3 regions of the Latilactobacillus sp. VITA-14 genome follow, and region 3 is predicted to be linked to each of the others. Evidence: predicted binding sites of a transcription regulator. Region 3 holds the regulator's gene; each other region holds the start of a gene.

Region 1 (7,545 bases), 190 kb from region 3:
CAACTAACCTTTTAACTGGTTTATATGATGCAAAAGAAGATCATGCACCAGTTTTAGCCTTGATTGGTCAAGTACCAAGCAAGAACATGAACTACAACTACTTCCAAGAATTCGCTGAAAACCCAATGTTCTCTGACGTTGCTGTTTATAACCGCCTCGTTATGACACCTGAAAGCTTGCCATACGTTGTTGATAAAGCAATCCGTGAAGCTTACAAACACAATGGCGTCGCAGTGGTTGTTATTCCAAATGACTTCGGCTACGTTGAAATTCCAGATGCACCATATAGCTCAAGCTCACCTTCAGATCGTAAAAAAGTGGCTGGTCCAGTCGCAACAGACGAAGAAGTTGATCAATTCTTAGCAATGGTTAAAGACGCTAAACGCCCTGTAATTCACGTTGGTCGTGGGATTAAAGACGGCGGCGACAAGCTCGTTGAATTATCAAAGAAACTTCAAATTCCAATCGTCATGACTGGGCTTGCTAAAGGGTTAGTGCCTGATAGTTATGAAGGTAACTTAGGCATGGCTAACCGGGCTGCTTCTAAAGCGGCTGATGAAATCATGGCCGTTAGTGATCTTGTGATTGCCATCGGTGCTGACTTCCCATTTGCCAACTTAATTTATCGGACACATGACTTCAAGTTTATCCAAATCGATAACGATGAAGCACAATTTGGCCGTCACCATTTCTTAGACTTCGGAATCTGGTCAGATGCAACTGCTTTTGTTGAAAAAGTAATCGCCAGAAGTGAAACGGTTGCCCCAACACCATTCTTCAAAGCTGCTGTTGCTGATATGGCAAACTGGCAAGCCTACCTTGATGTTTTAACGAACCGCGACTCTGATCCGCTTGAATTCGAACCAATCTACAAAGAAATCAACCGGATTGCTGAAGACGATGCTGTCTTTTCAATCGATGTTGGTGATAATATCATCAACAGTTTCCGTCACTTGAACTTAACGCCTAAGAACAAATGGGTGATTTCTGCCCTCTTTGCTTCAATGGGTTCAGGCGTTCCTGGTGCCTTAGCTGGTCAATTGAGCTACCCAGATCGCCAAGTCTTCAACATCTCGGGTGATGGTGCCTTTTCAATGGTCATGCAAGACTTGATCACTGAAAAGAAATACCAATTACCAATCATTAATATCATCACATCAAATGCCGCATTAAACTTCATCAAGAGTGAACAAGATGATATTCCAATGGATTACTCAGGAATCTTCATTGAAGATCAAGATTTTGCCATGATTGCGCAAGCAATGGGCATTGAATCAATCACCGTTCGTTCTTCTAAAGAATTACCCGCTGCCTTTGACAAAGCCCTTGAAGTCACAAAAGCTGGCCGACCATTCTTAATTGATGCTAAGATCACTGACAAACGGAGTATTCCAGTTGAAGAATTAGAACTAACCATTAAAGATGGTAAGTTAACAGAAACAATTAGCGCAAGCTATGATGCTTCTCGTCCTGCTGGCAAAGAATACAGCGTGACTGATTTCTTCGCAGAATACGATGGTCAATCACTGAAGACATTACCAGAATTATTTGAAGAAAACGGTGTTGAACTATAAAACAACCCGGCCATCATAAAAATAGCGTCTCAACACATTGCGGTGTGTTGGGACGCTATTTTTATTGATTTAATTTTTGGTAATGGCTTCTTTAGGATGGAACCAAACGACGTTCTTGTCGAAGAATGAGACTAAGTCGTTTGATAAGTACAAGATATAGGTGAAGAATAAGACCCAATTTGAGCCACCCTGCATTGCTGTAATGCCCCACAACGTGATTGATACGATACTTTGGATGAACCAGAAGTAATAGCTTTCTTTAAACCGTAATGTGGTCAACAGTGCGCCAGTAAACCCAACTGAAGCGGCGATACTATCGATCAATGGTCGTGGACTGTCCGTCATATTGCTTTCCCAGAGATATAATAACCCAACTGATACAACAAAGAACAATAGCGTCAACGCCCAATTACGAAGTCCTTTACCACGAGTAGCAAGCCCCCGGACTTTTTTATCAACGTTTTGCGCCCAATCTGGCATTAATAAGACTGGGATGTCTAACATAATAATGTAGACGGTTTGTAATACCATATCGTTATAGTTTTTAGCATTATAAGCCACAATAATGTAGATTAATGCAGAGATGACACCAAAGACACCGTTTAAAGGTTTCGTATTCGTAATACTAATAGTACAGGTGAAGCCTAACATCCCCGCGAGCATCGTTAAAAACGACACGCCAGTCATTGGACCACCGGAAATAGTAGCAGCTAAAATAAAGCCTAACCCAAACATCAACAAACCATAACTGGATGTTGTCCACCCTTTCATCTGTTGAATGTACCACTTAGGATTAAATACACTGGTGATTGCACGATTGTCCTGCATTGAACTGAACCCCTCTTTATATGAATTTAATTATCACTCCAGATTGTCAACACCATTTTCCATATATTGATGTGCCATCTGACGAAACAACACTATATATGGTACACGCTAAGCATTCTAATTTAAACTCTTGTATTTAATTCAATTTGTGGTAGCTGATTTTAAAGCCTTTTTGAAAGTGCCGTTAACTTACGATTGCAAGCGCTGAACTAGACCATTCGAAAATATTTTTTATTTTTAGCGTTCGTTGTCAAGACTCAATTCAATCTTTGACCAATGTCTTAATAGTCTCTTTGATCAATTGACCGGAGAATGACGTCATTAATGCCCACATTATCTGGTGTATCGATGGCGTACATTACGGCATTAGCGACATCGGTTGCTGTTAATCCAGTTTCAGTTTCACTCTTGAGAACAGCTGCTCGTAATTGCGGATCACTAATCCGGCTGGCTAATTCGGTTTGCGCATGTCCTGGAGAGATTAACGTTGATTTAATGCCCATTCCAACTTCTTCCACACGTAACCCTTCCATCACCGCGCGCATTGCATATTTAGTGGCTGAATAAACGGATAAGCCTTCACCAGTGAAATGACCGGCAACTGAATCCGTGGTAATGATATGACCACTCTTTTGCTGTTCCATTAAAGGTAAGGCATATTTAATGCCATATAGCGCACCTTTGATATTAATATCAATCATAACCTCCCACTCATCGACTTTACCATCGCGTAGCATTGAGACGGGCATTAAGCCAGCATTATTGAATAGCACATCAATTCTACCAAATTTAGCGATTGTCAATTCGATTAAGGCTTGCATGTCTGCTAATTGCGTCACATCCGTTTGCTGGTAAATAACCTCAGTGTCGTATTGAGCGGTTAACGCCGTTGCCAACGCCGCCAACGCACTTGTTCGTCGAGCCGCTAAAACAAGTTTTGCACCTTTGGCTGCTAATAAGGTGGCCGTCTCTTTACCAATCCCACTTGATGCACCGGTAATCACAACGACTTTATTTTGAATATCATTCATTTCTTTTCCCCTCACTTTTTAGTTGATAAGGTTAGTATATCGGGTACTTCGTAATAAACAATTACGCACTTTCAACTAACTAACGCACCTCAAAGTAAGTTTTGTGAAATCACTAAAAAGACGACAACATTCTTTTTGAATAAATGTTATCGCCTTCTTTAAATATCGTATTTTTCATGGTCTCGATAATCCAACTGCACATCATCACCATTGCTCTGTAGAAAGTCGATTCTATCTTCGCCCCACTTGGCCATCATTCCTAGGACGGAAACCAATGATTTGCCGTACGCAGAAATCGCATACTCCACGTGTGGGGGTACTTCGTTAAGAACTTTTCGAGTAATGATGCCATCTCGTTCCAATTCACGTAATTGATCGGTTAAAACTTTGGCTGAAATTCCCTGAACGACTCTTTTAAGTTCGGCCGGTCTTTGAGGTCCTGCCACAAGATGACAGAGAATCAACGGTTTCCATTTCATTCCAATCACTGATAAAGTCATTAAAACACCGTTGGTATAATTTTTTTGTGGCTCGTTCAAGGCCTTTCCTCCACTTCTTGATGCTGATTTGTTTGTCTATCATACCATCAAAAAAAGGATCAGGACAATCTTATCTGTCCTAATCCCTGATTAATTATTCTGGTCGATAAGCCGCTTTAGCAGCGTTCATCGCCGACCATGCCTTAGGCCAGCCGACATAAAATGATAAATGCGTAATCACTTCGACAATTTCAGCTTCAGTAATGCCGTTTTCCTTATCAATCTTTAAATGCGCTGGTAATTGTTCAAAATTACCACCTGAAATCAAGGCACTGATGGTGATTAAACTCCGTTGATGTGCTGGTAACTCTGATTCACGCGACCAAACTTACCCGAATAAAACATCGTCGTTTAATTCAGCGCATTTAGGTGCAAAATCACCCAATAGATCGCGGCCTGCTGTTTGTTTCTTTGCCATTTTAAAAACCCCTTTCTGAATTAAAGTGCGTCATAAAGCGCATTTGAAACAGCTTCTAACCATTCTGGTGTGCCGGCAGTGATGGCGACATGACTAAACCAGCTATCCTTAGTGGCCCCATGCCAGTGTTTGATGCCGTCTTTAGTAACAATCACATCTCCTGGGACTAAGTGTTGTGCTGCTTTACCTTCTTCTTGATACCAGCCTTCGCCACCAGTCACCAATAGAATTTGGTACCCAGCATGATGGATGTGCCAATTGTTCCGACAACCAGGTTCAAACGTGACATTCCCGACACCGACATTCACGTCTGGTTCGTTCACTAACATTGATAAATAACTTTGACCGACGAAGAAGTCTTGATAAGCCACATTAGCTTCTCCAACTGGGAATAATTGTTTTTCTTTTAATTGTTCATTCTTAACCATTCTAATAACCTCACTTTATTAGGATTCAAATCGTTGTAAATACGTTTCAAAACTCTCTGCTTGATCGATACTCTGATCCAATTTACCATCATACCAATCAATTTTACGCGTTAGGATCTGTAAATTTGCTTGGCGCTCAGCCAATTCGGCTTCAGCTTGAGCCTTTGTTTTTTGCAATAAAGCTTTGCGCGCTTCAATCGTTGCGTCTCCTTGAGCCCGCAATGCAACATATTGCTTTAATTCTGTAATCCGCATACCGGTCCCTTTTAGATGGAGTATAAACCCGACCCACTTAACGTCCTCTAATGTATAAAAGCGGACACCGGCCGCATCGCGTTGCGGCATAATCAAGCCTTGGTCTTCATAGTAACGTAATGTGTAAGTCGACAAACCAACTAATTTAGCAAACTCGCCGATTTTGTACTGCTCTTGTGCCATCGACATCCCTCCTACAAAAATAGCTTATACCTTAGAGTATACTATAAGGCAAGTTTTTTAATAAATAGGACGATCGCCATCAATATTCGGCTGATTAATGCCCCAACTTGCCCCAATTCCTTTTTCAGGATGATTAACTAAATCAACAACAACTTGCGCGATACTCCGTCGTGAAATAATCGTCCCTTTAAACGGTGTTCCCTTTTCAGTTAATTCGTAATCGATCCGATCTTCATTGGTCATATAGGCGCAACGTAAAATGGTATAGTTAAGCGAAGATTGTTCAACAATCTTCGCCGCCCGCCGCGTGTCTTCCATGACTTCATGGCCGACTACTTGTTCATTCCACTCACCAAAAGCACCTGGCACTTCATGATACAAGCCTAATCCACTGATATAGATTAATCGTTTGATGCCCGCTGCAGTCATTGTCGCGACAACGTTTTGCATTAATGGTTCGAACTGCCCGCCTAAATTTGCGTAAACGATATCGACCCCAGCTAAACTGTCTGCCAACGGCTCTTGAGCCAACACATCACCTTCAATAACCGTGACATGTGGATTTTGTGCTAATGCGCTTAGCCGTTCAGCGTGCCGTAAATATAGCACGAGCTCATGTTGATTTTCTTTCAACAGTTGCTCAATAACTAACTGGGCCACTTGTCCGGCTGCCCCTAATACTAAAATGCGACTCATTTTAATCACCCCTTCTTCAATGTCTTTAGCATATTCCTTAAAGTACACTCGAAGGCAAGCCATTTTTCAAATTTAATTGGTCTAGGTTGCTACTTGACTTTCAAATTAAATTGACTAAAATGAAAGTTGTTATTAATTATAATCATTATAAAGTAATAAAAAGTATTGGAGGCTTCACCTTGTCAAAAAAAATATCACTCGCCCAAAAAATTAACGTGATGCGGGCTAGCGTCATGGGTGCCAATGATGGGATTTTATCCGTCGCCGGAATTGTTATCGGTGTTGCCGGCGCTACAAGCAATAGCTTCGCCATCTTCATTTCGGGAATTGCCGGAATGATTGCTGGAACGATCTCAATGGCGATGGGCGAATACGTCTCTGTCAGCACGCAAAAAGACGCACAGGAAATGGCAATCATTAATACGAAATTGAATTTAAACAGTAATTATGCGTCTCAGATGGCTTTTGTTCGGCAAAAATACGTCAACACTGGGATTGATCCTGAACTTGCCGATCGGGCTACACACGAAATGATGACTGCTGATCCGTTGACGACTGTCGTACGTGAAAAATATGGGTTTGTCCCGACTGCTTTTACCAGTCCTTACGCAGCCGCTGTTGCGTCATTCATCTCATTTCCAATCGGTTCTATTTTGCCACTAGCCGCAATCACCTTATTACCCCAAACCATTCGCGTGCAAGCCACCATCATTGCAGTGATGATTGCCCTTGCGCTAACCGGCTACAGTGCAGCCGCTCTCGGCAAAGCGAATCGTTCAAAAGCCATGTTGCGCAATGTGATTTCCGGATTATTAACCATGGTAGTCACTTACGCTATTGGGACATTATTCAAACAATAATCGCTTAGAAAGGATTTTTTTATGACCACTCTTAAAGCCCCACTCAAAACAACTGAAAAACCCCATCAAACGATGGAAGAAAAGATGAATACCCTTCGAGCCGGCGTTCTAGGTTCTAATGACGGGATTCTAACCGTTGTTGGTGTGCTCTTTAGTGTTGCCGCCGCAACAACCAATAATTTCACCATTTTTATCGCTGGACTTGCTGATTTATTAGCCTGTGCTTTTTCAATGGCGGCGGGTGAATATGCTTCAGTTAGTTCGCAAAGTGACACGGAAAAAGCCGCTGTTGCCATTGAACAAGCACGCTTAAAAACAGCTAAAGATGATCAAATTAAAGAAGTCCAAGCTTTTTACGAAGCCAAAGGTGTCACTTCTGAAACGGCACTCGCAATCGCTAAGGACTTAATGCATAAGAAGCCTTTAGCAACAATTGTTAATGTTAAATATGACCTTGAGCTTGGCCATTATATGAACCCGTGGGCCGCAGCGTTTGCATCCCTCTTCTCAGCCGCTTTCGGTGGCGTCTTCCCCCTTGTGACAATGATTCTACTGCCTGAAGCCTACAAGATGACCGGCACAATCATTGCCGTCACCATCGCGGTTTCCATTACCGCGTTTATCAGCGCTAAACTGGGCGATGGCAAAGTCAAAGTCTCCATTATTCGGAACATCCTAATTGGTTTAATTACAATGGCCATTCACTACGGGATTGGCCAACTCTTCTAAAGAA
Region 2 (7,545 bases), on a different contig from region 3:
AAATCTCACCTTTAGAAATGGGTAGCGAAACGGAACGCACTACTTTTTTGGTCCCAAATGCTTTTTGAATATTGTTCACTTCAATGACATGCTCACTGCACATAATATTGCCTCCTTGTTTAATAATCAGGTCACCTGATTAATTTATATAGTAAGGGCTCCTGATTAAAATGTCAAGGATTGCTACTCTTAGATTTTGGAATGGTGTATACTAATCAAAACAGCGAAGGGAAGATGACGTATGGCAAAGAGTGTCAAGGCCGAATTGGTCGCCGGAAAATTAGCTGAATATGAACAACTCAGTAAGATCTACGATGATATCGTTAAACAAGCACGCCCGCATTTAATCGTCGAAGGCCAGGGGAAGATTCTATTGGCACTTGCTGATGAAGATCACTTATCGCAACGTGAACTAGCAACGCGTTTGGGAATGTCACCTCAATCAACCAGTGAATTTGTCGCTAAACTCGCTAAACGCGAGCTGGTGACGTTAAGTAAGCTCCCAAGTGATCGCCGGGTTAATTTAGTTAACTTAACGGATGCCGGTCGCCAAGAAATTGAAACTGCCAATCAAGAGGTGCCACCGTTTGTGAACGCCTTGACCGAGGCAGAACTCGACCAGTTAGTGCCACTACTCAACAAGATTACAACGGCGATGTATGCCGATATTGATGCCTCAAATCCGACGTTGGGCGTTAAGTTTCATAAATTATTGGCCGGACGATATCTGAAACAATTTAAAAAATAACCAAAAAAATAGCGCGTCTCACTTAAATTAGTGGGGCGCGCTATTGCATTTAATTAATCAAAGTCGTAATCACTATCTTCCATCGCTTCCACATTCCCTAAGCGATAACCATTCCCAACTTGGGAGAAGAAATCGTGGTTGGCAGTTGAAGTCGACATCCCATTCAAGATCACGGGGTTCACATCTTCAGCGCTATCTGGGAAGAGGGCGCCTTGACCGAGGTTCATTAAGGCTTTGTTGGCGTTATAACGGAGGTAAGTTAATACTTCTTCTGTCCAACCAGTGCCATCATAAACTTCGTGGGTGTATTTTTCTTCGTTGGCATATAAGTCGTACAGTAAATCATACATCCAGTTTTGTAATTCTTCTTGTTCTGACTTATCCAATTCATTGAAGGCTAATTGGAACTTATAGCCGATGTAAGTCCCATGGACTGATTCATCACGGATAATCAATTTAATGATTTCAGCAACGTTGGCCAACTTATTGTTCCCTAAGTAATAGAGTGGGGTATAGAAACCAGAATAAAAGAGGAAGGTTTCTAAAAAGACGCTGGCAATTTTTTGTTGCAAGGGTGTGCCGTTTTGATAGATATCGTTAATCTTGTTGGCTTTGTATTGCAAGAATTCATTTGTGTTGGTCCAGTCGAAGATTTCATCAATTTCAGTTGGTGTGTTTAACGTTGAAAAAATGGATGAATAACTCTTCGCATGCACGGATTCCATGAATTGAATGTTGTTTAAAACGGCTTCTTCATGTTGGGTGCGGATATTGGCTTTTAAGCTGGCCATCCCATCTTGTGATTGTAGCGTATCAAGTAGGGTTAAACCGCCAAAGACATGCCCGACGATCCATTTTTCATTGTCTGGTAAACTGCGCCAGTCATCTAAGTCATTGGAAAGGGGAATCCGCGTATCTAACCAAAATTGTTCGGTTAATTTTTCCCAGGTTGCTTTATCAATTTGATCTTCAACTTGGTTCCAGTTAATTGCAATATAATTTTCTGCCATGTTCATGAACTCCTTTTAACGTGCTTCTTTTTTAGGTATGTAGGCCAGCTGACGAGCAGCTGGAGTGGAGATTTGGTGCTTGCTTTGAAACGTGCTTTTCAAGCTAACTTTCTGCGCTTAGCCCAGTGAATCAAATCATCGACTACTTCGCTAATTCGCTTCCCTATGCTAATGCTCAAAATATAAACGCCTGCCGTCGCACTCTGTTTTGAAACGTGCTTTTTGAAACTGACTTCTGCGCTTAGTTACACTCGTCAAACAACTGCTTATAGCAGTTATTCGCCGAGTTAGACTAATGCTCAAAGTCAAACCGTTTCAAACGCACTCTAGATCACACAGCTTTCGCATGCGTTTGCGCCGACTTCACTTTCGTCGTCTGTGTAAGTCCGGATGTAGTAGATTGATTTAATCCCTTTGTGGTGGGCGTAGTTTCTTAAGATGTTTAAGTCCCGGGTGGTCATTTTGTCAGTCCGGCCGTTTTTCCATTCGTAAAGGCCTGCTGGAATCGTTGAACGCATGAAGAGCGTCATACTCATCCCTTGGTCGACATGTTTTTGTGCTGCTGCGTAGATGTCGATAACTTTACGCATGTCAATGTCATAAGCTGATTCATAATATGGCATAGTGTCGTTTGAAAGACCTGGGGCAGGGTAGTAGATTGTCCCAATTTTCTTTTCTTGCCGATCTTCAATCCGGTTAACAATCGGTTGTAAGCTGGCAGAAGTATCGTTGATGTATGAAATTGAACCGTTTGGTGCAACGGCTAAGCGGTTTTGATGGTATAAACCGTCTTGCATGATGGCTAGTTTTAAAGCTTCCCAATCGGCTTTTGCGGGAATCATAATGTCCTTGAAAATCGCTTTGACTTTGTCCGTCTTAGGGGCCCAGTCTTCAGTGAGGTATTGATCGAAGTAACTACCATCAGCATACTTACTCTTTTCAAAGTTGGCAAAGGTCATCTGACGTTCCTTAGCAATCTTATTTGAAGCAACAAGTGTCCAGTAGTTTAAAAGCATGAAATAATTACTGGTAAAGTCGATTGATTCTTCTGACCCATACATCATGTGGTTCTTGGCAAAGAAGGTATGCAGACCCATGCCACCTAAACCAATGGTGTGGGCCAATTCGTTCCCATGAGCCACAGAAGGGACCACATCAATATCAGAATGATCTGTGACGTAGGTTAAAGCACGCACCATGGCTTCGATAGAACCACCAAAGTCAGGTGACGTCATCATGTTCGGAATATTCGTTGAACCCAGGTTACAACTGATATCCGTCCCTAACACGTCATATTCTTGGCGGTTATTAATTTGTGACGGGGTTTGCACTTGGAGGACTTCAGAACAGAGGTTACTCATGATGATCTTCCCATCAATTGGGTTCGCAGCATTGGCTGTGTCCACATTGACGATGTAAGGATAACCTGATTCTTGTTGCAATTTACTAATTTCATTTTCTAAATCACGGGCTTTAATTTTGGTTTTCTTGATGTTATCGTTGGCGATTAAGTTGTCATATTCTTTGGTGATGTCAACATATGAGAAAGGTACGCCGTATTCTTTTTCAACACCGTAAGGGCTGAATAAATACATATCAGCATCAGCTTTCACCAATTCATAGAACTTGTCGGGGACGACTAAGCCTAATGAGAGGGTCTTTAAACGATATTTTTCGTCTGCATTTTCTTTTTTAGCACCTAAGAAAGCAATCACATCTGGATGGAAGGCGTTTAAATAAACCACGCCGGCGCCTTGCCGTTGACCTAATTGGTTTGAGTATGAGAAAGAATCCTCCAATAACTTCATGACAGGGAGGACACCACTTGCTGCACCGTCGATGCCTTTGATTGGATCGCCAGCTCCACGGAGGTTCGACAAGCTAATCCCAACCCCGCCACCAATCCGTGATAATTCAAGTGCCGAGTTAATCGTCCGACCAATTGAATTCATATCATCGGTTGTTTGGAGTAAGAAACATGAAACTAATTCACCACGCCGTGAACGCCCAGCATTCAAAAACGATGGTGTTGCCGGTTGATAACGTTGGTGGATCATTTCATCCGCTAGTTGCAGCGCAAGGGTTTGATCACCATCTGCGAAGTAGAGAGCATTCACAAAAACGCGATCTTTAAAATCTTCAAGATAAAAGCCATTGTCGTTTGTTTTTAATGCGTATTGCGCATAGAACTTATAAGCAGCCATAAATGACTTGAAGTGGAAGTCTTGGTCCTTTAAATATTGATTCAATTCTTCCATGAATGAAAGAGAATAAGCCTTCAAAAAATCTGCTTCATAATAATTTTCCGCGACTAAATAATCTAGACGATCTTGAAGTGATTTAAACGTCACCATATTGGGTTGTACGTTTTGTTCCAAAAAGGCATCGAGTGCTTCTTGATCCTTTTGTAATGGAATTTGACCATTCACTGGAATATTAATTTGGTTATTCAATTCATAGTATGTTACATCTTCGGTTTTAATCTCTTTTAAAGACATCCTTGCCACCACTTTCTAGTCATATTAGCTGTTTTAGGGTTCAAAAAAAGTGAAGACCAACTCTTTAGTAATCAAGAGTCGGCCTCACCCGTTAAAACTGGGAATGCATGGTGCTTAAATCGCCAATTTTTGCAATTCCGCTGGTCTAAAACCTGAGAAGCTTTCTAAGCCATCCGCTTCTAAAACGGGAACGGCTTGGAAACCTTGTTCCTTCAAGTAATCAATATATTGTGGTTCGTCATTGATGTTATGTTCAACAAAAGGAACGTTGTGCGTTTCTAAAAAGTGTTTCGTCATCCGGCATTGTGGGCAGCCGTTCTTAGTATATAATGTGATATTTGCCATAATCGTTAACTCCCTTGTATTTCTCTTATCGATAAAAATAGTATACCGTTTTGAAATGGAAGATGCAATCAATAAACACCACATATTGTAGATAAAACAAAAAACGACCACTAATTATAGTGGTCGTTTACGAATGTTCATTTGATTGTCTTGGGCAACGTCCTGTACTTAAGTTAAACATATTTATGGGTAAAGTCAATCCCTGCTAATGCGCAAAATTTTTCAAAAGCACGCCGGACAAAGCTTAACAGATTTTAAAAATTTTTTTAGATTGGGATTAATTTAATATTGCACCATCATAAAAATGAGTTAACGAACATTTTATAAAATTGGTGAAAGTAACCGTGAAAATTTTTGTTTAAATTTTAACCAAGTTGACTGTTGGGCGATTATTTCGTCTGTTAGTAGGGATGCTTTTTCCATATCAGCCTGATAGATCGCTTCAAGTTGCGCTGCAACTTTCGGATCGTAAATAAACGTATTGGCTTCAAAGTTCAGCTTGAAACTACGGATATCCATATTGGCAGAACCTACAGTGCTGATATGCCCATCCATGACCGCTGTCTTAGCATGTAAGAATCCATCTTCATACCGGTAAATCTTAACGCCAGCTGCATGCAAGAGTTGACTGTAGTATTCCGTTGCACGGTAGATGAAGGGGTGATCCGGCATGTTAGGCGTCATGATACGAACATCCACCCCAGACATTGCCGCAGTCGTCAACGCATCAATAATACTATCATCCGGAACTAGATAGGGCGTTTGAATCCATAAACGCTTCTTAGCGGTACTAATCATCTTCAGATAACCGAGTTTGATTTGTTCATCTAATTTATCGGGACCACTTGAGACAATTTGCATGGCTGCTGATCCACGATTTTGGGATTGGTCCACTGGGAAGAGTTCTTCCGAGTAAGTTAACTTAATCGCAGGCTCAACACTCGCGTTCCAGTCCATCATAAAGCGTACTTGTAAGGCTAACACGGCATTGCCGGTAATCCGCATATGGGTATCACGCCAATATCCGAATTTCTTACTCCGGCCTAGATATTGATCGCCAACGTTAAAGCCACCAATATAACCAATCTTACCGTCAATTACCACAATCTTACGGTGATCACGGAAGTTCAAGCGAAAATCGGTAATCGTGTGTTTTGAACTGAAGAACGTTCGCGCGTGGCCACCGACATCTTCAAGTGCGCGCCACCATTTTTGCGTTGCGCCTTGGGAGCCCCAAGCATCGTAGACAACGTTGACTGAAACGCCTTCTTTGGCTTTTTGAATCAATAGTTGTTGTAACTCATTGCCCAATCGGTCATTATAGATCGTATAATATTCGATATGAATACTTTTTTGAGCTTGTTTGATGTCGGCAAAGAGGGCGTCAAACTTTGCTTGCCCGTCAGTATAGATTTTGACATGGTTATTCTTTAAAACGGGTGCATTATTAATATTTAAAAAGAGATTCACCATTTCGGATGCTTCACTGGAAAGCATCTTTTTCGGTAAGAGGTCGTTTTTACGATTTTCCTTACGTTGAATGTCGACCAATGCGGAAAGCCCATCATCGATTTGCGATTGACTTTGGAAAATCTTTTTCCGCGATAAGCCCCGTCCGGTAAACATATATAGGATAAAACCGCCCACGGGTAGTAAAATTAAGACTAGCAGCCACGCCCAGGTGGCCGCAATATCGCGGGGCTGTCTCAAAATTGTAATAATTGCCAATAAGGCATTAATGAAGATGATGAATGACATTATTTCTGTAACTAAAACCATATCGTACTCCTCCAAAATTCTAGCGTTGCTTATTATTTTACTAAAATCACGCTCAAAGCGCTAGTTAAGCCTATCAACAGTCAGTTAAATGAGGTAATCCCTGTTGGGCCAGATGGTGCGCCCCCTGATTCTGACGCTCTGGAATCCATTGGTGGATGACCATTGAATAGGGCGCCTCAAGTGCTAGAATCCGGTCGACGGCAGCTTGATAATGTTTAGCATACCGCTTTTCTAGGCTCTGAAAGACAAGCTTGCTGTCAACGTTAATCTGTAGTATTTTCGTGGTAAGCCCCCGATTGGCTAGTTGTTCTAAGCCAAGAATGACCGCCGCAAATTCTGCATCATGATTGGACTGTTCTGGCAAAGGTGCTTGTAGTTGATATTGTCGCTCTGGTGTCACGATTAAAATTCCCGCCGCACTTGGTCCGGGATTGCCACGAGTTGCTGCGTCCGTATAAAGTTTAATCATTCTTAAAATTTACCGCCTTTCACTGACAGCAGGGTCAGGTTAATGGTATGATACAAAACGTAAAAAGGAGTGTTCTCATGCAAAAGACAACCACCGCATTCTACCAACCAAATTATGCTTACTTCGTGACGATTTGGTCTTGGATTGGCTTCGTCTATACATTAGCTTTAATTGTACAACTTGAACTCATCAACTTAAACTGGCAATCGTGGGGCATCGGCTTAATTGCCGTTTGTTTGACGCTATGGGTCATTTTCGGGCATCGTGTTTCAATGACGGCAGACGTGATCACGCTTAAACGGCCGGTATTTAAATATAGTCGAACCATCAACCGTGAAACGACTACGACCATTATTGTCCAAAAACATGGTTTATTAATTAAAACCAACGAACTTGATTACCAACCCGAACAAATACTCCTTAGTCGCAAAGCCAAGCAGGCATTCGTTGAACAACTGAAACAAAATGGTTGGCCAATTGAAGAATAGTTAAATAAAAAAGAGCCACGACAAACATTAATCTTGTCGTGGCTCTTTTTTAGCGTTTAAACGTATTTTTATTCTGCTATCTTTTGCACGTTAGCTGCCTGCAAACCGCGGGCGCCTTCTTTAATCTCAAATAATACCGGCTCGTCTTTATTCAATGATTTATAGCCGTCGGTTTGGATTGCGGTAAAATGGACGAAAACCTCCTCGT
Region 3 (7,545 bases):
TAATTCACGATATGAACGTGGGTGGTGTTTGTAAACTTGGATATGTGATGGGCAGTTCATTGGGCGTAATTCAAGCATTTCGCCATCACCCATATCCATTGGTGGGAACATGTCCTCACGGTAGTGATCCCAGTGACCTGATTGTTTGTACAAATCTAAGTTCGCTAGAATTGGTGTGTAAACATGTTCATAACCATTGGCAACTTCTTTATCAATGATGTACCGTTCGATTGAACGTCGGATGGTAGCACCATTTGGCAACCAATAAGGCAAGCCCGCACCAACCTTAGGATCAACAAAGAATAAGTCTAATTGGTTCCCAATCACACGGTGATCACGTTCTTTAGCTTCTTGACGACGCTGTAAGTCAGCATCTAAGTCAGCTTGTTTGTTGTAAGCTGTTCCGTAAATCCGTTGTAACATCTTATTACTTGATTTACCTTGCCAATAAGCGCCGGCAACCGATAAGAGTTCAAAGACCTTAACGTCGCTCACTTTAGCTAGCATTGGTGCTAACCCAAAATCAGCAAAATCGCCTAATTTGTAAACTAAGACTTGGTCTGTTTCCATTTCATCTAATAATGCTAATTTGTAAGTTTGCCCAGCAAATAGTGTTTTAGCAGCAGCTTTGTCTAAGCTGACACGTTCGATTGCCCCGCCAGCTTGGATTAACTTGCTCATTGCTTTTTCAATGTCTGGTAAGTCGGTCACAGCTACTTGACCAGCTTCGTTTTCGGTATCATAGAAGAAGCCATCTTCAGTTGCATGTACTTCGCCGAATTGCATCTCGGGATAAGCACGGTTCAACGTTGCAGCTAAAACAAAGGCTGCCGTATTCCAAATTGCCATCAAATCGGTTGCTTTGTCGTCTTTAGTGATGATTTCAATTGCCCCATCTTCTAAAATTGGTTGCTGTAAATCAACTAATTCACCGTTCAATTTACCGGCAATTGCCTTTTTAGCTAAGCTTGTACTAATTGATTTAGCAACATCTAAAAGACTTGTTGCTTGTTCAAATGCCTTTTGGGCACCATCTGGAAAAGTTAATTGAATCTCTGCCATTACTATTCACTCCTTCTAATTTGTCATCAACAATAAAAAAAGTCCCTGAGACGCACGAATTGTGCAGCTCAGGGACGAATTAATTTCGCGGTTCCACCCAGATTGAGACCCCAACATTTGGTTCTCCAACTTTAAGCGTCTATAACGGAAACGACCCGATCAGTTGTATTGCCTTTGAAAGTGGTCAATTAAATGGGGGTGAAAAACTTTCAGCTATGTTTTTCTCTCTGCGATGGTTCATTTAAAAGGTGTCTTTCATCATTGATTGATTCTATTAAAACACTTAATTGCTTTTTTAGCAAGCCTAAATTACTAAGGTTGTAAGCGGCGATTTTGACCACCAACTTCAATTTCTTGCGCTAAATAGCGCACACGTTGCATGATGCGGGCCGCTTTAACCGGTTCGTCTCCTTGGTTGCTAGTTGTCAAATGCGTCTCTAATTCAGTCATTGTGAAGTTTGAACTGAAGAAGGTGGCGAGTTGTTCTTGCATTCGATATTGCAAAATAATGCCAAGTACTTCATCCCGAACCCACGCACTCATTGCATCAGCACCGATATCATCAATCATCAGAATCGGTGCTTTTTTTATCACGTTAACCTTTTCTAACACATTGTTTTGCCCAATTGCATTCTTCATCTCCACTGCAAATGTCGGGAAATGAATCAACGTGGTTTCAAACCCGGATAACGCCAGTTCGTTGGCAATCGCACCTAACAAGTAAGTCTTGCCAACCCCGAATTGCCCGCTAAGGTACAAGGCTTGGTGAAAATCATGGGGTGCTTGCCGATAAGCCCCGATAAACGCGGTAGCTTTGATCAATGCGTCAAATCGATTGGTTGGATCGTATGAATCAATCTTGGCCTGTTCAATATCGCGCGGCATATTAATTGACTTCACTCGTGCATGCAAGGCAGCTTGTTCGCGCTCTTGTAATAAACTTGCCGTAGGCTCATAACTGACATCGATAAAATGGTTATTTAAGACTAACTTTGGCGCATAACCTGGTGCCAAAGTGGTTTGCCCATTAGCTAACTTCTTCTTTTCGATGACGTATTCGTAAATTTTAGCGGCACTACGCGTGACCGTTTCTTGTGATAAGCGGTCTTTGTTAGCTTGTATAAATGCTTGGACATCGGAATCGTTCAAGGCATCTTCGACCAATTTATTAAACTGTTGGTTTAACTTTTGCCGATTCATGTAATCCGTCAAATCTTTACCCATATTTTCCATTACGATTCCCGCCCCTCACGAATTTTTTTCAACGCCACTTCTAGTTCATGCTGATGCTCAGGTGTGGTTGTTTCTTTTGGCGCTTGATAATCTGGTTTAGCCCATTTAGGTACTGGTTCTTTTTTAGTTTTGTTCTGATAACGCGTTTGGCGATTGTTTTGCACCTTTGCCGTCTGTTTGGTTTGGAAATCGCGAATCTGCAAAATCGCATCCGCTGCCGTCTTAACCCCTTGTTGAGCCCACTGGTTCGCAATCCGATCGACTAGCGCCTGAGTGAGCCCATCATATTGCGTAATGATATAAACGACCAAAATATTGAGCACATCATTGTTAAAGATATAGCGGTTTTGCAAGTCCTTTAACGCCCGGATTTCATTTTTAGCGACAAAGCCGTGGTTCTTTTGTTTCAAGTATTCGAGATAATCAACTGGCAAGTAGCCCTGACTTTCTGTTAGCCACTGCAATTCCTGTTCGTTAAAGCCGGCTTTTTGCCATTCTTTTTGTAACTCGGCTAACGGTTTTTGCGTTGTTGTAGCAGCTGGCGTTTGCCGGTTACTCTGACGTCGTGTGTAATTGTTCAAGACGTTCTGTTCGAGCGCTGCCATATTAATCGTACTGTCAGCAACATTCATCGTCAAGCCAATCAAACGCGCTAAGTCCATCTCATCTAGACCATAGAAATAATGGAGATTAAACAAGCCCTGTTCATTTTTGAGAATTTGATCCGTATCAATCTGGTATTGCGCCGTTGCATCTTGTAATAGGTCCCAATCAAAAGTCCGCAACTCAACCGAGGTAAACTGCGGTGTGCTAGCTGCTTTTTGTTGATACATTGCCTTAGTTTCAGCCACACTGCTTGGCGCGGTCGTCAATAAATCGTTTTGCACATGGAAAACGGTCAAGAAATTCTTAGTGACCTCTTGATAATCCTTGGCGTAAACCGGTCGTAGCTTGAAATAGTCACGGAGTTCCACAAACCGTGTTTCGCGGACCGCTTCGAACAATGCCACACTTAACAAATCATCGTTAAAAAAAGCTTGTGGTTGCAATGGCGCATACAGTTCATACACCAACTTGCGGCCAGTTCCCTCATTTTTTTGATACGTCCGCATTAAACCAAGTGCTTCCAATTTGCTGCGGCTGTCATAAAAAGCAGGTAAATCAACACTCAACAGATTTAACAAAGTCGCATGTGTTTGAAAATGTTGTTCCGTTTCTTTCTTGGTTTGACTCCATAACAAAAGATAGAGACTGTAAGCAACAGCCCCCATCAATGGTTGATATAAGTAAGTGACGACTGTTTGATCGAAATCGGTCAAATAGTTAGCTTTTGTCACTGAAAAGCCGTCTTTTGGACTCAAAAAATCAAATGCATCTGACATCGGCTAACCCCTCTTCCTTAATTCGATTTCTTCGTCTTTTCTTTATTCATCATTTCTTGTAATTCACTCATAAAGACATTCATATCCTTGAATTCGCGATAAACACTGGCAAAGCGAATGTAGGCAATCTGATCAATATCTGGTAACAAGCGCATCACATATTCTCCGACGGCTTGTGAAGAGACTTCGTTTTCACCCAATGAGCGAATCTTATTCTCAACTTCATCAACTACTTCAGTCATTTGCTCCATTGTAACGGGGCGTTTTTCAGCAGCACGAATTAGCCCGCGCAATAATTTATCACGGTTGAATTCTTCGCGCGTTCCGTTTTTCTTGATTACCAACAATGGGGTTTGTTCCACTCGTTCGAACGTTGTAAACCGGAAACGACAATTCTCACACTCACGGCGACGACGAATCACTCGCCCTTCATCCGTGGGACGACTATCAATTACCCGCGAACTATTCTGATGACAATGTGGACATAGCATAATGACACCTTCTTATCTTTTGATTAATTCGTTTCAAATTCAATCCAATTTTAAAACAATTAGTATAACAGTAGTATAACATGCCAGGCAAGCAGGCTAAACAAAAAATGTATCAGTCTCAAGGCATTTCGCCTTTTCCAAACAAAAAAGCGGTCGAACAGAATAATCTGTTCGACCGCTTGTATTACTTGTTATGACACAACTGTTGTAACAACGCCAAAACACGTTGCCGCAACATTGCAGGTGTGCCTTGATTATCAATCACGAAATCCGCTCGCGCTTTTTTGGTCGCCAAATCACTTTGACTATCAATTCGCGCATTTGCCTGTTCTATAGTCAATTGGTTACGTGCCATCAAACGTTGCAATTGTGTTTTACGTTCAACGTAGACAACTGCAACACCATCGCAATATTGCTCGTAGTGTTGTTCATATAACAGTGGCACATCCAACACAACCAGCGGTGCATCTGCTGCTTGCATCTGTTGTTTAATGGCTGTCAAAATAGCGGGCCCAGTAATCGCATTTAACTGAGTCAAAGCCTCTAGGTTACCGAAGACTTGCTGGCCCAACATAGGCCGATCAACTTGACCATTTTTGACAACTGCTTCGCCAAAGGCTGCTTGCAATTGTGCCTGTACCGATTTATTAGTCGCTAATACCTGATGAGCAACTTGATCAGCATCAATCACCGGGATTCCCTGTTCTTTAAACAATGCCGCAACAGTCGACTTCCCACTGGCAATGCCACCCGTTAAACCTAGAAAATACGTCATTGAACCGCTTCTCTCTTAATCTGACACCGCGGACAGAAATGCGTGCCACGCTGTGCTACTTTAATTTTCTCAATCGGAGTCTGGCACCGATCACACGGTTGCCCTTTCTTACCATAGACGTGCAACATATCCTGAAAGGCCCCAGCGTGACCCGCCGCGTTTAAGAACGTATTGACTGTTGTCCCACCGTTATTGGTTGCCAGTTCTAACTCTGTGATGATTTCATCATGCAAACGATCTGTTTCAGCTTTCGTCAATAAATTCGCCGGTGTTTCTGGGTGAATCTGGCTCAACCACAACGTTTCGTCCACATAGATATTCCCAAGACCCGTTACAATTTTTTGATCCAGCAACAGTGGTTTAATCGCTTTTTTATGTTTCTGTAACGCCTGATAGAAGGCGGTTTTCTTAAACGTTGTTGGGGTTGGTTCAACCCCTAAGTCCTTCAATCCAGAAACAGTGTTTTCTTGACCCGTTTCAATTAATAACATTCGGCCAAACTTACGTGAATCAAGATAACGTAACTGTTGTCCATCTGTAAATGTCCAAATCACATGCGTGTGCTTAGTCATTGGTACAGATTGATCATCAACTTCGTATTTGCCTTCCATCCGCAAATGACTCACAACAGTTAAGTTTTGATCGAAACGAATCAATAAATACTTACCGCGTCGATCAACACCGATAATTTGGCGTCCAACAAGACCTTCAACAAAAACATCGTCTGGATTACTGATAATTTTCGACCAGCGAATCTCAATTGCTTGAACCGTCTTACCGACCACTAATTGTTCCAATCCGCGGCGCACATTTTCAACTTCTGGTAATTCTGGCATTGTGTGTCCCCTTATTTCTTAATATCGTACCAAGTTGGTCCAAAGCCACTTTCAACTTTCAGCGGCACCGCTAATGAAACCGCAGAATCCATGACACTTGGTACTAATTTTTCTAACATTGGTATTTCTGATTCTGGTGCTTCAAAAATCAATTCATCATGTACTTGTAAAAGCATCTTGGCTTGTAATCCTGCCTTCTTCAGTTCCGCTTGCATCAAGATCATTGCCATCTTAATAATATCAGCGGCACTCCCTTGAATTGGGGTATTCATTGCCGTGCGTTCTGCAAATGAGCGCAAATTGAAGTTTTTAGCGTGAATATCTGGTAAATAGCGACGCCGATGGAAGAGCGTTTCAACGTAGCCTTCTTCGCGCGCCTTCTTCACGATATCTTGCATGAATTGATGAACACCTGGATACTGTTCAAAATACGCTTCAATAAAGCGTTTAGCTTCAGCCCTTGTGATCCCAATATTTTGTGATAAGCCATAGTCACTAATCCCGTAAACAATCCCGAAATTAGTTGCTTTCGCTTGGCGCCGCATATCTGGTGTCACTTCATCAGCGCTCGATAAGCCAAAAATCTTCATCGCAGTATTCGCATGGATATCGCGGTCTTCCTTGAATGCCTCTTGCATATTGGCATCCCCCGAAATGTGGGCTAAAACTCGTAATTCAATTTGGGAGTAATCAGAAGCAAACATCTGCCAACCCGGTTGACTTGGAACAAACGCTTGGCGAATCTTACGGCCTTCCGCTAGACGGACTGGAATATTTTGTAAGTTGGGATCAACCGATGACAAGCGACCAGTCTGCGTTAAGGTTTGCAAGTAACGCGTATGCACCTTATTATCTTGATGAATTGACTTCAATAATCCTTCGACATACGTTGACTGAATCTTAGCGATTTGGCGATAATCCAAGATGGTTTGGACAATTGGTGCGTCTTTTTTAAGTTGTTCCAAGACATCCACCGCCGTTGAATAGCCGGTCTTGGTCTTCTTAATCACTGGTAACCCCATCTTTTCGAATAGAATGACGCCCAGTTGCTTAGGCGAATTGATGTTAAACGTTTCGCCAGCTTCCGCATAAATCTTTTCTTCCAAAATCTTCAGCGTTTGACTGAACTCGCCCCCCATTTGTTGTAGGCGACTTGCATCAACTCGAATCCCGGTGATTTCCATATCCGCTAAAACTAGCGCTAATGGCAATTCCATATCCGTGAATAAATCGAATTGTTGATGTTTTTTTAATTGTTCTGTCAATTGTGGTGCTAATTTGTAAATAGCTGCTGCTTTTTGAATCAGATGTTGATAAAGCACGGTTGGATCGACAGGGACTGCGCGTTTAGCCCCCTTGCCATAAACAGCTTCATCTGTTTGGACATTTTGATACTGATGTAAATTTGCAACCGTTCCAAGATCATTACTGTTATTCGTTGTATTCAACAAATAAGACGCTAATAGTAAGTCAAATTGAACCCCCGCTAAGTGAATCCCTAAGCGATTCACCGCAACCTGATTGCGTTTCACGTCAAAAACTGCTTTCGGACGTTTAGCATCTTCTAACCACGTTTTTAAAACCGATTCTGTCAAGAGTGTTACGTCGTCGCTGACATACCAGTGGTCTGGTCGGCCAATGTAAAAGCCAATCAAGTCTGCTGTATGGTAATTGTCGGTTAACATTTCGATGCCAAACGCAACGTTTTCAGTGGTTGTCACGACATCGGCGATGTTATCAAGGGTTAATACTGTAAATTGATAGTC

Evidence for each region. The regulator NrdR, encoded in region 3, represses ribonucleotide reductase genes. The targets are predictions, from matches to a motif close to ACACNATATATNGTGT.
Region 1: pnuC (nicotinamide riboside transporter PnuC) is a predicted target of NrdR. The motif match lies at 2,492-2,507, and genes of this name have one in related genera.
Region 2: nrdH (glutaredoxin-like protein NrdH) is a predicted target of NrdR. The motif match lies at 4,677-4,692, and genes of this name have one in related genera.

Annotation. Positions count from the first base shown of each region.
Region 1 covers NZ_JBJKTM010000001.1:5,728-13,272, forward strand. The annotation lists gene spxB (pyruvate oxidase) at 1-1,574, shown strand, start outside; gene pnuC (nicotinamide riboside transporter PnuC) at 1,644-2,402, opposite strand; gene ACF1X7_RS00040 (SDR family oxidoreductase) at 2,684-3,433, opposite strand; gene ACF1X7_RS00045 (winged helix-turn-helix transcriptional regulator) at 3,592-3,972, opposite strand; partial or broken gene ACF1X7_RS00050 (carboxymuconolactone decarboxylase family protein) at 4,067-4,390, opposite strand; gene ACF1X7_RS00055 (cupin domain-containing protein) at 4,411-4,818, opposite strand; gene ACF1X7_RS00060 (MerR family transcriptional regulator) at 4,837-5,256, opposite strand; gene ACF1X7_RS00065 (NAD(P)H-binding protein) at 5,314-6,015, opposite strand; gene ACF1X7_RS00070 (VIT family protein) at 6,132-6,812, shown strand; gene ACF1X7_RS00075 (VIT family protein) at 6,834-7,541, shown strand.
Region 2 covers NZ_JBJKTM010000005.1:98,082-105,626, reverse strand. The annotation lists partial or broken gene ACF1X7_RS03755 (ABC transporter ATP-binding protein) at 1-103, opposite strand, end outside; gene ACF1X7_RS03750 (MarR family winged helix-turn-helix transcriptional regulator) at 242-748, shown strand; gene nrdF (class 1b ribonucleoside-diphosphate reductase subunit beta) at 802-1,758, opposite strand; gene nrdE (class 1b ribonucleoside-diphosphate reductase subunit alpha) at 2,085-4,256, opposite strand; gene nrdH (glutaredoxin-like protein NrdH) at 4,371-4,601, opposite strand; gene cls (cardiolipin synthase) at 4,923-6,380, opposite strand; gene ACF1X7_RS03725 (ribonuclease HI family protein) at 6,454-6,849, opposite strand; gene ACF1X7_RS03720 (EbsA family protein) at 6,927-7,337, shown strand; gene ACF1X7_RS03715 (cold-shock protein) at 7,406-7,545, opposite strand, start outside.
Region 3 covers NZ_JBJKTM010000001.1:195,936-203,480, forward strand. The annotation lists gene thrS (threonine--tRNA ligase) at 1-1,062, opposite strand, end outside; gene dnaI (primosomal protein DnaI) at 1,375-2,295, opposite strand; gene ACF1X7_RS01025 (replication initiation and membrane attachment family protein) at 2,295-3,677, opposite strand; gene nrdR (transcriptional regulator NrdR) at 3,695-4,168, opposite strand; gene coaE (dephospho-CoA kinase) at 4,353-4,943, opposite strand; gene mutM (DNA-formamidopyrimidine glycosylase) at 4,940-5,779, opposite strand; gene polA (DNA polymerase I) at 5,791-7,545, opposite strand, start outside.